DNA from 3 places in the Mumia sp. zg.B21 genome. Region 1 is predicted to be linked to each of the others. Evidence: riboswitches for the same ligand, from Rfam matches in the RefSeq annotation. Region 1 holds a riboswitch; each other region holds the start of a gene.
The links. A riboswitch is a leader RNA that binds a small molecule or an ion and turns the genes downstream of it on or off. The one in region 1 is predicted to bind cyclic di-AMP.
Positions count from the first base shown of each region.

Region 1 (4,190 bases):
AGCCGACGTTCCTCCTGGCCGTCCCACGCGTGTTCGAGAAGATCTACAACGGCGCCAGCCAGAACGCCCACGCGTCCGGCAAGGGCAAGATCTTCGACGTCGCGACCTCGACGGCGATCGCCTACAGCCGGGCGCGCGAGAGCGGCAAGCGCATCGGCCCGGTCCTCAAGGCGAAGCACACGCTGTTCGACCGGCTGGTCTACACCAAGCTTCGTGACGCCATGGGCGGGCACGTCGAGCATGCGATCTCCGGCGGCGCTCCGCTGGGCGAGCGGCTCGCGCACTTCTTCTCGGGCATCGGCATCCCGGTGATCGAGGGGTACGGCCTCACCGAGACCACGGCCGCGCTCGCGGCGAACCTCGCCGGCGACTCCAAGATCGGCACCGTCGGGCGCCCTCTGCCGGGCACCGAGGTCCGGGTCGCCGATGACGGCGAGCTGCTGTTCCGCGGCGGACAGGTGTTCCGGGGTTACTGGAACGCGCCGGAGGCGACGGCGGCCGCGTTCGACGAGGACGGCTGGTTCCACACCGGTGACATCGGTGAGATCGACTCCGACGGCTTCATCTCCATCACGGGCCGCAAGAAGGAGATCATCGTCACCGCCGGCGGCAAGAACGTCGTGCCCGCGGTCCTCGAGGACCGCATCCGGGCGCACGTCCTGGTGAGCCAGGCGGTGGTCGTGGGCGAAGGCAAGCCCTTCGTCGGCGCACTCATCACGCTCGACCAGGAGTCGATCGGCTCGTGGCTCGAGAACCACGGCAAGCCGGCTGATACGCCGATCGAGCAGCTCGCTGACGATCCCGACGTGCTGGCGGCCGTGCAGACCGCGGTGGACGAGGCCAACTCCCACGTGTCCCGAGCGGAGGCGATCCGCAAGTTCCGGGTCCTCGCCAAGGACTGGACCGAGGAGGGCGGCCAGATCACACCGACCCTCAAGCTCAAGCGCAACGTCGTGATGCGTGAGCACCGCGACGACGTCGAGGCCCTGTACGGCTAGGCCCCCACCCTCACGCAGACAGCAGCAGCCCTCGGCGCACACGCGCTGGGGGCTGCTGTCGTCCGTGAGGGTTCGGAGCTGCTGCCCAGGGGTGGCCGCACGTCGTACGCAGAAGAGCCACGACCCGAGACGGGTCGTGGCTCTTCGTACGGAGCGGAGGCGGTCAGCCGACGCGACGCACTCCGCTGACCGGCATGACGTCCACCGAGACGATCTCGACGCTGCGCCCGGGACGCGGGGCGTGGATCAGCTTGCCGTTGCCGATGTAGATGCCGACGTGGCTGACCGGGCTGTAGTAGAAGACCAGGTCGCCCGGGCTCATCGACGACCGCGACACCGAGGAGCCCATCCCGGACTGCGCGGAGGACGAATGCGGGAGCGACACGCCGGCCGCGCCGAACGCCTTCATCGTCAGGCCCGAGCAGTCCCAGCTGCCGGGGCCCGCAGAACCGTAGGAGTAGGGCTCGCCCAGCTGCGCCATCGCGAAGTCGATCGCCTTCTTGGCCCGCCCGGACGCGTTCACCTTCGGGGCGCTGGTCGACGGACGGTCTTCGCTGCGGCTCGGACCACCGTGGTCGTTGTCGTAGACCTCTTCGCGCTCAGCAGGAGTCAGGCTCGCGACGAGAGCCTCGGCCTTGGTGACGCGATCGTCGAGCTTGGCCTTCTGCTTGGTCATCTCCTTCTGCGACTCCGAGATGATCTCGAGCTTGGAGGAGAGCTGCTCACGGCGGACCTTGAGCTCTCCGGCCTCGCGCTCGAAGGCGGCCAGCCGGTCGGCCTGGGTGCTGTTGTAGGACTGGAGCGCCGTCAGGCCCTCCAGGAACTCGTCGACATCGTCGCTCGCGAGCAGCTGGGTGGTCGGGCCCATCGGGGAGCTCGACAACCGCTCGGTGACGGTCTTGGCGAGGGCGTTGCGGACGTCCTCGACCTCAGCCTGCTGCGCCTTGACGTCGGTCCGGAGCTTCTTGATCTGCTTCTTGGCTCCGTCGACCTCGGTCCGGAGCTCGAGGAAGCGCTCGTTGGCCTGCTCGGCCTCGTGGCTGAGCTCGGCGACCTTGCGCTGGGCCTCGGACAGGCTCGGCGTCTGGGGGTCTGCTGCGCTGGGGGACGCGGTGAGCGTGGCAGCGAGGACCAACCCGGACCCGGCGGCGACTGCTGCCCTCATCGACAGCTTTCGGCCGTTCCGCACTCGGCGGCTCCTTCACGTTCTCGACGCCTACCGGGTGAGCTGACGGGTTCGGGCCAAGAACGTGCCCTACCGTCCGAGCGGACGGATTCACCCCAGGAACGTGGGTCCCCGGCTCCAGCGTCGATCGGGGGATCTCGGCCGAACTAGGCGGCGTGCCTGCGCCCTCCGGGGTAGAGAACTCCTCAGACACGCGAGCCTCACCCTATGCGCCAACGGGGTGGGGAATCAACGTGAAGCAGTGGGAAAGTCAGATCTCTCTCGCGGGCGGCGGTGGTTGGGTGAGAAGGCTCACACGTCGTCGATGGTCTCGCTGTCGGTCTGGGTCACGAGGCGGAGCGGAGACACGAGGCCGGCGGCGCTCAGCGCCTGGAGCGCGGCACCCTCGTCGGCGTCGATGCTGACGCCCTCGTCGGGGGCACCGAGCAGCGCGGTCACCACGCAGTCGCCGCATGCCTGGGGCCGGGCGAGGCAGCGACCGCAGTCGATGGTCAGAAGCTCGCCGTGACCCGTCGCCGGGCCCGGCTGCTGATGGAGCACGCGGGATTCGTCCATGCCCTGGACGCTACGCAGCCGCTCTGACACAAACCCGTCGTGCGACACGCCGTACGCCCCGACGGCCGGACATGTCAGCGGACGCACCTACCGTCGTTCCCATGACCCTCGCCCCCGAGACCGCTCCCCCGCCGACCGTCCCGGTTCCCGCGGTCGAGGGCACCGCGGTCGAGGGCACCGCGGTCCAAGGGACTCTCGACGAGCTGGGTCGAGACCTGTCGGGCATCACGTTCTGCGTCGTCGACCTCGAGACGACGGGCGGCTCGGCGGCCGCCGGCTCCATGATCACCGAGATCGGTGCGGTCAAGGTCCGCGGCGGAGAGGTCCTGGGTGAGTTCCAGACCCTCGTCGACCCCGAGGGTCCGATCCCGACGTTCATCACGGTCCTCACCGGCATCACCGACGCGATGGTCGTGGCCGCCCCGAGGATCGGCGAGGCGCTGCCGTCGTTCCTGGAGTTCGCCCGGGGCACCGTGCTCGTCGCGCACAACGCTCCCTTCGACGTCGGCTTCCTCAAGCACTTCACCCAGCACCTCGGGCTGGCCTGGCCCGGCTTCGAGTCGCTCGACACCGCCCGCATCGCCCGTCGCGTCCTGCTGCGCGACGAGGTCCCCAACTGCAAGCTGAGCACGCTCGCGCGCCACTTCCACGCCGCCACCACCCCCAACCACCGCGCCCTCGCCGACGCCCGCGCGACGGTCGACGTCCTCCACGCGCTCCTCGAGCGCCTGGGCACCATGGGGGTGTCGACGATGGAGGAGCTCGCCACCTTCAGCTCCCGCGTCAGTCCCGCCCAGCGCAAGAAGAGCCGGCTCGCCGACCACCTCCCCCACCTCCCCGGCGTCTACCTCTTCCGCGACCGTCACGAGAACGTCCTGTACGTCGGGACCTCCAAGGACCTCCGTGCGCGGGTCCGCTCCTACTTCACCTCCAGCGAGACCCGCACGCGGATGGGCGAGATGGTGGCGCTGGCGACCCGCGTCGAGGGCATCACGTGTGCGACGGCCCTGGAGGCGCAGGTGCGCGAGCTGCGGTTGATCGCACACCACAAGCCGCCCTACAACCGCAGGTCCCGACACCCCGAGCGTGCGACCTGGATCAAGCTCACCCGAGAGCCGTGGCCCCGCCTCTCGTTCGTCCGCAAGACCGACGACGACGCCGACTACCTCGGTCCCTTCACGCGCCGCTCGTCCGCCGAGCGTGTCGCGGCGACGCTCTACGAGGCGTTCCGCATCCGCCAGTGCTCCGGACGGCTCCCGCGCCGTCCGTCACGCAGCGCGTGCGCCCTCGCCGAGATGGGCAGCTGCCTCGCACCCTGCGACGGCACCGCCACCCCCGAGACGTACGCGGCCGAGGTCGACCGCGTCCGGACGGCTCTCACGCTCGACCCCACCGTGGTGGTCGATGCCTCGACCGACCGCATGCGCACGCTCTCGGGGCAGGGACGCTTC
Region 1 is NZ_JAHWCJ010000004.1:435,321-439,510, reverse strand. It holds gene KV100_RS17375 (long-chain fatty acid--CoA ligase) at 1-998, shown strand, start outside; gene KV100_RS20260 (NlpC/P60 family protein) at 1,162-2,187, opposite strand; cyclic di-AMP (ydaO/yuaA leader) riboswitch at 2,196-2,337, opposite strand; gene KV100_RS17365 (hypothetical protein) at 2,476-2,739, opposite strand; gene KV100_RS17360 (DEDD exonuclease domain-containing protein) at 2,841-4,190, shown strand, end outside.

Region 2 (4,190 bases), on a different contig from region 1:
ACGACAGTAAACCCACGCGTTGCCGGCGTACGAGGAGGAGTGTCATGAGCGACACCGGGCCCGGGTCCACGTCGTCCGATCAAGAGGAGGGCCGGCCGACGGAGCTCAGGCGCTTCCTCACCCCCAGGCTCCTCCTGCTGTTCATCGTCGGTGACATCCTCGGCACCGGCGTCTATGCGCTCACCGGGCAGGTGGCGGCCGAGGTCGGCGGCGCGGCGTGGCTGCCCTTCCTCATCGCCTTCGCCATCGCGACCCTGACCGCGTTCTCGTACCTCGAGCTCGTGACGAAGTATCCCCAGGCCGCCGGTGCGGCGCTCTACACCCACAAGGCGTTCGGGATCCACTTCCTCACGTTCCTCGTGGCGTTCGCGGTGCTCTCGTCCGGGATCACGTCGGCCTCGACCGCGTCGCGTGTCTTCGCGCGCAGCCTCGACCAGGGCTTCGGGCTCGACCTGGACAGCACCGGCATCCTGATCGTGGCCCTGCTGTTCATGGTCGCGCTCGCACTGGTCAACCTCCGTGGGGTCGCCCACGGGATCATCACCAACGTCGTCCTCACCGTGGTCGAGCTCTCCGGGCTCCTGCTGGTCCTCCTCGTCGGCATCTGGGCGGTCGTCGAGGGAAACGCCGACTTCTCCCGCGTCGTCGCGTTCGACACGCCCGAGGACAAGAACGTCTTCCTCGCTGTCACCACGGCGACGTCGCTGGCGTTCTTCGCGATGGTGGGCTTCGAGGACTCGGTCAACATGGCGGAGGAGACGAAAGACCCCGTCTCGACCTTCCCGCGGATCATGCTGACCGGGTTGTCGATCACGGGACTCATCTACGTTCTCGTCTCGATCACCGCCGTTGCGCTCGTCCCGATCGGCCGGCTCGCCGCGACGGAGACGCCACTGCTCACCGTCGTCGAGCTCGGCGCACCCAACCTCCCGATCGACGAGATCTATCCGTTCATCACGATGTTCGCCGTCGCCAACACGGCGCTCATCAACATGCTCATGGCCAGCCGGCTCCTCTACGGCATGGCCAGGCAGCACGTGCTGCCACCGGCGCTGGCCCACGTCGGTCGCCGGCGGCAGACGCCATGGGTCGCGATCCTCTTCACGACCCTCCTCGCCCTGGGGCTCATCACCTACGTGTTCAACGCGAGCGAGGACGCCGTCGCCACCCTCGGCGGCACCACCGCACTCCTCCTGCTCGCGGTCTTCACGATCGTCAACGTCGCGGTGCTGGTGCTGCGCCGCGACCGCGTCGACACCCGCCACTTCGTCGCGCCGACCGTCATCCCGGTGGTCGCCGCCGTCGTCTCGCTCTATCTCGTGACGCCCCTGTCGGGTCGCGACACCGAGCAGTACGAAGTTGCGGGACTGCTGCTCGGCCTCGGAGTGGTGCTGTGGATCATCACCTGGATCATCAACCGCGCGTTCTACGCCGAGCGCACCTACGTGAAGGACCCCGCCGAGCTCGACTGAGCCCGACGGGGTCCGAGGTGAGGTGGGTCGCTCACCAGAACTTCTTGCGCCACCAGCGCGGGAAGTGTCCGATGGCGCCCTTCTTGGCGACACGGTCGCTCTTGGCGAAGCCCTGCCACTTCTCACGCTTGTGCTTGCTGGTCAGGCCGAGCTTGCGGGTGCAGGCCGGCCATGCGCCCCACCCTTGCCGCCTGAGGACCTTCTCCGCGACCGCGATCTGCTCGCGGCGCTTGGCCTTGTAGGCGGTCGACGCATACTTCTTGCCGCCGTACGACCGCCAGGTTCCTGGGTTGAACTGCAGACCACCGTGGTAGCCGTTTCCGGTGTTGATGTGCCACCGACCTCCCGCCTCGCACTTGGCGAGGCGCTCCCAGGTCCGGTCCTTGGCCGCGCTGGCGGGCGTACTGGTGAAGACCAGCAGACCGGCGACCAGACCCATGAGGGCGAGCGTGGTGGCGACGCCGCGCTTGGCGACGCGAAGGGCGTTGTTCATGTGTTCCTTCACAACGCCTGCGGGGTTAGCTGTCGGGTTCGGGCCGAAGGTGCCCTGCCGGTCACGGACGAGTCCGCGACCGGGCTTCACCCCAAGGAGCCGTGGCTCCGGAATTGGGTTCCCCACTCCTGTCCGTCATGTTCGTGGTTCGCCGGCCCCCGTTGACCGACCCTCCGGGGTAGGTCTCGCCCGCGGACAGGATTCGGCGTCGAGCAAGACCTCAGTCAGACTAACCCACATAATCTGGACAACAAGCCCAGGCAGTCCGCAAGCCACCTAGAGCGGACTCGCGGACCCCGGGCGGACGACGATCAGCGCGGCGGGACGTCCTCGCGATCGTCGGGCCGCTTGGGCTGCGGCTGGTGGCGGGTCTTCCACAGGCTGGCGGCCGCGGTCAGGGCCAGGACCACGATGATCACCGCGAGGCTCATCAGCGTCGGGATCTCCGGCACGTCGAGGTGCTCGCCGTTGTTGATGAACGGGAGCTCGTTGGTGTGCAACGCGTGGAGGACGAGCTTGACGCCGATGAAGGCGAGGATCACGGACAGGCCGAGCGACAGGTACACCAGACGCTGGAGCAGCCCGCCCAGCAGGAAGTAGAGCTGGCGCAGGCCCATGAGCGCGAAGATGTTCGCCGTCAGGACGAGGTACGGCTCCTTGGTGATGCCGTAGATCGCCGGGATCGAGTCCAGCGCGAACAGCAGGTCGGTGGTGCCCAGGGCCAGGATCACGAGGAACATCGGCGTCAGGAACCGCTTGCCGTCGATGTGCACGGTCATCTTCATGCCGTGGAACTCGTCGGCGACGCTGAAGTGCCGCTCGGCGAACCGCACGACGGCGTTGTCGCCGGCCTCCTCGTCGTCGTGGTTGCGATAGCTCTTGACCAGTCCGTACGCCGTGTAGACGAGGAAGAGGCCGAAGATGTAGAAGACCCAGCTGAAGTTGTTGATCGCCGCGGCACCGAGACCGATGAAGATCCCGCGGAAGATCAGGGCGAGGATGATGCCGATCATCAGCGCCTCTTGCTGATAGACCCGGGGCACCTTGAAGCTCGCCATGATGATGATGAAGATGAACAGGTTGTCCACCGAGAGGCTGTACTCGGTGAGCCATCCGGTGAAGAACTCCAGGCCGTACTGACCGCCGTGGAAGCCCGTCACCCAGATGCCGAACGCGACCGCGAGTCCGACATAGATGGTGAGCGCGACCCCGGCTTCCTTCATCGACGGCTCGTGGGGCCTGCGCGCGATCACGACGACGTCGAACAGGAGCACGGCGACGGTGACGCCGATCGTGATCCACCACTCGAGGGGTGTGACGTTCATACGGTTCGGTTCCTCCGGTCGGATGGGTTGTCTGGCCGGAGGTCTCTTCCGCCGGGCCGGCGCGAGGAGCACCTGACACGGCTCGACCCGCCGGGCCAGCGCGCTGGCCGTGATGACGACGGGTCGACGAAAGGAATACTCCCCTCCCTGCGCCATTGTGCCAGAGGGCGCCCCGGGTGCTCGTGTCGCAGACCTCGCTAGGCTCGCGCCGTGGCAGTGAGACACGTAGGCCTGGTGGGCACGCTGACGAGCCCCGGCGCGAGGCGGGCTCTGCTGCGCCGAGGCACGAGGTCGACCATCCCCGAGGTGCTCGACACCGCCCCTCTCCAGGCTCGCGAGGTCGAGGTGCCGGGACAGGCCGCGGCGTACGGGTTCACCTGGGAGCGCCCGGATGCCGACACCGAGGACTGGTACCCCCAAGGCGTCACCACCTCCGCGGACGCGACCGCCGGGGACGCACCCGGCGGCACCGGAGGGCGCGACGTCGTCGCCGTCAGCTGGTACGCCCACCACCACGCACGACGCAACGGCGCCCGGCTGACCTTCGTCGACCTCGCGACGCTGCGCTACCAGCACGTGCTCCTGGTCAGGGCGCGACGAACCCCCTGGGGCGTCCGTGCGCGGCCCGTCCCGACCCATGCCGGCGGCATCGCCTGGTACGGCCCGTACCTGTACGTGGCCGCGACCCGCGCGGGCATCTACGTCGTGCGGATCGACGACCTGCTCCGCCTGCCCGACGGCGCTCGCGGCGGGCCCTCGAGGCGGCTGGGTTACGAGCTGGTCCTGCCGGTGTTCGCGAAGCTGTCGGCGTGGAGCCGCGACGACGGCAGCCGGCTGCGCTACTCCTTCTTGTCGATCCAGCACGGCAGCCCGGAGGACGGCAGCCCAGCGTCTCTCGTC
Region 2 is NZ_JAHWCJ010000001.1:767,980-772,169, reverse strand. It holds gene KV100_RS03720 (APC family permease) at 45-1,472, shown strand; gene KV100_RS19895 (transglycosylase family protein) at 1,504-1,965, opposite strand; cyclic di-AMP (ydaO/yuaA leader) riboswitch at 1,966-2,129, opposite strand; gene KV100_RS03710 (TerC family protein) at 2,277-3,290, opposite strand; gene KV100_RS03705 (hypothetical protein) at 3,501-4,190, shown strand, end outside.
Region 2: another riboswitch for cyclic di-AMP. It lies ahead of KV100_RS19895 (transglycosylase family protein); the one in region 1 lies ahead of KV100_RS20260 (NlpC/P60 family protein).

Region 3 (4,190 bases), on a different contig from region 1:
GGACGCACCGGCTACTACACGCGCTCCCACGTCAAGCAGCTCCAGCTCGTCCGCAGCCTCCTCGACCGCGGTTACACGCTGCAGGCCGTCGAGAAGGCGCTGCAGGACAAGACCTCCACGACGGCCGACTACGCACTCGACCTGATCACGGTGCTCGACTCGCCGCTGGCCCGCGAGCCCGAGAGCGAGCTCATGTCACGCGACCGGCTCTCGGCGATGGCAGGCATCGACCGCGACACCGACCTCGCCCAGAAGCTCGTGGACCGCGGCCTGGCCACCATCGTCGACGACGACACTCTCGAGGTGAACCGTCCCGAGGTGGTGCGGGCCGGAGCCGCCGCCATCTCGCTCGGCCTGGCCCCGGAGACGGTGCTCGAGCTGCTCCCGGCGCTGTCGGGGCCGTTGCGCACGGTCGCCGACGACCTCGTGGGCCGCGTGCGTCGCGACATCTGGCAGCCGTTCGTCGGCGCCGGCATGCCCGACGACCAGTGGCAGGAGGTCGTGACCTCCATCGCCAACCTGCTGCCGGTCGCCGCGCAGGCGGTCGTCGCGGTGTTCCGCGACGAGCTGGCGCACGCGATCGACGACGCCCTGGGCGAGGAGCTCGCGGCGCTCGGCGACCAGCGACCCGCTCCCGAGGCCTGACGCCGGCGTCTCCACAGACGGCTCCCCCGGAGGCGGAGAACGGCCCCACCCGACGCTGGAGGGAGGGACCCGCCGGGTGGGGCCGAAACCCTGGTGCCGATCGTAGGGGAGCGCGCGCGCCGAACCGAGGCCGCCTGCTGTGACCTTCCTCGCGTCAGCGGGACCGGACCGTCACGCCACCGGCGCCAGCCGGCACGAGCTCGACGAAGACCTTGCCCCGCTCGAGCGTGACCGGCTTGCCCCCGGCAGTCAGCTGGATCGGCGCCGCAGCGCTCTTCTTGCTCCAGCGGGCGTTCAGCATCGTGCCGCCGTTGAGGACGACAGCCCGGCCGCCCCCCTTGAGCACCGTCTCGGGGACGGGATACCCGGCCGGGTCGCGGTAGCCCGCGTCGACCTGTCGGGTGAAGAGCACGAGGACGGTGTCCGGCTTGAAGTCCTTGCCCTTCTGGGCGTGGCCGTTGACCCGGCGGTACGCGCCGCCGGAACCGAGCTGCCACCGCGTCGCGGAGCTGCGGGAGAAGCGGACGTCGAACGACGTCGCCTTCGTCGAGCCCGGCGTCGGGCTCGCGCCGAACGGCAGGTACGGCCGCGGCACGGCGGCCTTCGCGGACCGGTGCTGGTCGGCGTAGGCGGCAAGGTTCAGCAGCCGGTCGTACGGGGCCTTCTTGCCCCGGTCGATGGCGAGCGTGAGGTTGCCGGTGTCCTCGCTGTAGAGCTTCACACCAGCGGCCTTGATCTTGCGGATGGTCACCTTCGCGCCGCCCGAGGCGATCAGCTGCCCACCGGTCGGCTTGACGAGGGCGATGTCGGTGGTCCGGGTCGAGCGGACGTGCCCGACCTTGGTCGGCGTCTGCGAGTAGAAGAACGCCGCCAGCCTCGTCAGACCACCCTCGACCAGCTCCTCGACGACGAGATCAGCCTGCGACAACCCGTACTGCGGGGCTCCGGCGGCGGTGTTCTCGACCTTCACCAGGAAGGCGGGGTGATCGGGCAGACCCTTGGCCGCCGCCTCGCCGGTGAACGGGTTGGCGCGGTTCAGGGTCGCCGCCTTGCGCGCGGCGTCGGCGCTGGTCGGCGTCGGCTTCTCCGGGGTCTTCGGCTCGTCACCACCCGAGCACGCCGCCGCGAGGACGAGTGCGGTCGCGACGAGGGTGGCGCGCAACGCGGTACGGGGCTTCTGGCTCACGTGCATGCTCCCATGGTGGAGCAGGGCCGGTACCTCAGGAGGCACCGGCCCTGCTCTTCGTGGTGGTGTCGCTGTCAGCGCAGACGCATGGTGCCTGCGGACCAGCCGCGGGTCCAGATCCGCTCGACCTTCACGCGGCTGCCGGAGTACGGCGCGTGGAGGATGCGACCCTTCCCCCAGTAGATGCCCACGTGGTACTTGCGGGACCCACCGAAGAAGACGAGGTCGCCCTTGCGGATGTTGCGCTTCTTGATCTTGCGGACGTGCCGGTACTGCGAGTTCGCGGTCCGCGGCAGCTTCATGCCTGCCTTGCGGAACGAGTAGGAGGTGAGGCCGGAGCAGTCGAACGCGCGGGGGCCGGACGCGCCGTAGCGGTACGGGTCACCCTTCTGGCGCGCGGCGACGCGGGAGGCCTTGACGATGCGACCGGCGCGACGCTTCTTGGCGACGACGCGCTTGGCCTTCTTGGTGGCCTTCGCGGCGGCGAGCTTCTGGGCGGTCGCGGTCTTCGCGGCGGCCGTGCTCGTGGACGTGGAGGCGGGGGCTGCGCTGGCCTCGTTGGCGGTCGTGACGACCATCGCGAAGGCAGCGGAGAGAGCGATCGGCAGAGCCATGAGGCGCTGCGTCCGGGGGGTCGCGAGCATGATGAGCGTGGTCCCTTCCACGCCTGCGAAGTGAGCTGTCGGATTAGGGCCGAAGGATGGCCCCGCCCTGTCTTAGGGCTTCACCCCGAGCACGCATGACCCGAAGGACTTCGTGCAGAGTTGGTTCCTCCGCTCCTGCCCGTCGGTGACGGTCGATGATGGGGGCGTGTGCAGGCGGGCAGGATTGGGCGTTTCCCACACACGATGTTCAGTTGTCCGGCAGGACCCGGTCGCGTCCCGGTCATGCCCGTTATGGGGGGTTGTGGGGCCTGTTGTCAGGCCGCGGGCCACCATAGACACGTCGATGGACCCGCTCAAAACACCAGACGTCACCACGGACGAGGTTTGGACGCTCGTCCAGGTCACCTGCCCTGCCGTCGCAGTGATCGAAGAGGGGCTATGTGACCCTTGTCATATTTTGACCGGTCTTGTCCCAGGACCATAACAAGGCTCTGCGCGGATGCAAGGGTCCACCGCACCCGCGGGCGCGCCGGCGACGGTCAGCCGGCGAGCGACCGGACGGCTCGCACCGCGGTGACGACGGCCCCGGCGGCACCCTCGAAGTCCGCCGGCGACGCGGCCGTGAACCGCACCGCCGTACGCGCCACCTCGGGATCGATCCCGAGCGCCAAGAGGACCTCCGAGGGCTCGTCGGAGCCCGCGGCGCACGCCGAGCCGCTGGAGCACGCGATGCCGTGATCCTGCTCCAGCCCCAGGAGCACCGCCTCCCCCGACGTGCCCGGGAAGCAGAACGACGCGTGACCGGGAAGCCGACGGCGCGGATGGCCGGTGAGGAAGGCGCCCGCGACATTGGAGAGCACGTCGCGCACGAACGCGTCGCGGGCCGCGGCCAGGGCGTCGACCGGACCTCGCGGACGCGGTCCCCCGGGCGTGGACCCCACCGCCGACGTGATCGCCGCGGCGAGACCGACGGCGGCGGCGACGTTCTCGGTGCCCGACCGGAGTCCACGCTCCTGGCCGCCCCCGTGGATCAGCGGCTCCAAGGGCACGCCTCGGCGGACCCACAGGGCCCCGCTCCCCTTCGGCGCACCCACCTTGTGGCCGCTGAGCGAGAGGGCGTCGACGCCGAGCTGCGCGGGATCCACGACGACGGACCCGACGGCCTGGACGGCATCGGTGTGCACGAGCGCCCCCCGTGCGCGTGCCAGGGCGGCGACCTCGGCGACCGGCTGGACCGTCCCGACCTCGTTGTTCGCGAGCATGACCGACACCAGCGTGGTCTCGGCGCCGATCAGTCGTTCCGCCTGCGTCAGGTCGACGACGCCGTCACCGTCGACGTCGAGCAGGTCTCTCCGGAACCCGTGCAGTCTGACCAGGTGGTCGCACGCCTCCAGCACGGCAGGGTGCTCGATCCGGGTGGTCACGAGGTGGCGCCCACGCGGGTTCGCCAGTGCCAGTCCCTTCACCGCGAGGTTGTCGGCCTCCGTCCCACCGGAGGTGAGCACGATCTCCGCCGGCCGGGCACCGAGCGCGGCGGCGACGTCCGCGCGTGCGCGCTCCAGCGCCCGGGACGCGACGTCTCCGAGACCGTGGCGGCTCGACGGGTTGCCGAACTCGCCGGTGAGGAAGGGCCACATCGCCTCCAGCACCTCGCGGCGAACCGGCGTGGTCGCGGCCGTGTCGAGGTAGCGCACCCTAGACCGCCACCTCGACGTCGAGCCCCAGGTCGAGCGCGGCGACGCTGTGCGTGAGGG
Region 3 is NZ_JAHWCJ010000001.1:26,220-30,409, reverse strand. It holds gene KV100_RS00150 (MerR family transcriptional regulator) at 1-645, shown strand, start outside; gene KV100_RS00145 (DUF3048 domain-containing protein) at 800-1,837, opposite strand; gene KV100_RS00140 (C40 family peptidase) at 1,906-2,496, opposite strand; cyclic di-AMP (ydaO/yuaA leader) riboswitch at 2,481-2,636, opposite strand; gene KV100_RS00135 (cysteine desulfurase family protein) at 2,976-4,130, opposite strand; gene nadC (carboxylating nicotinate-nucleotide diphosphorylase) at 4,132-4,190, opposite strand, start outside.
Region 3: another riboswitch for cyclic di-AMP. It lies ahead of KV100_RS00140 (C40 family peptidase); the one in region 1 lies ahead of KV100_RS20260 (NlpC/P60 family protein).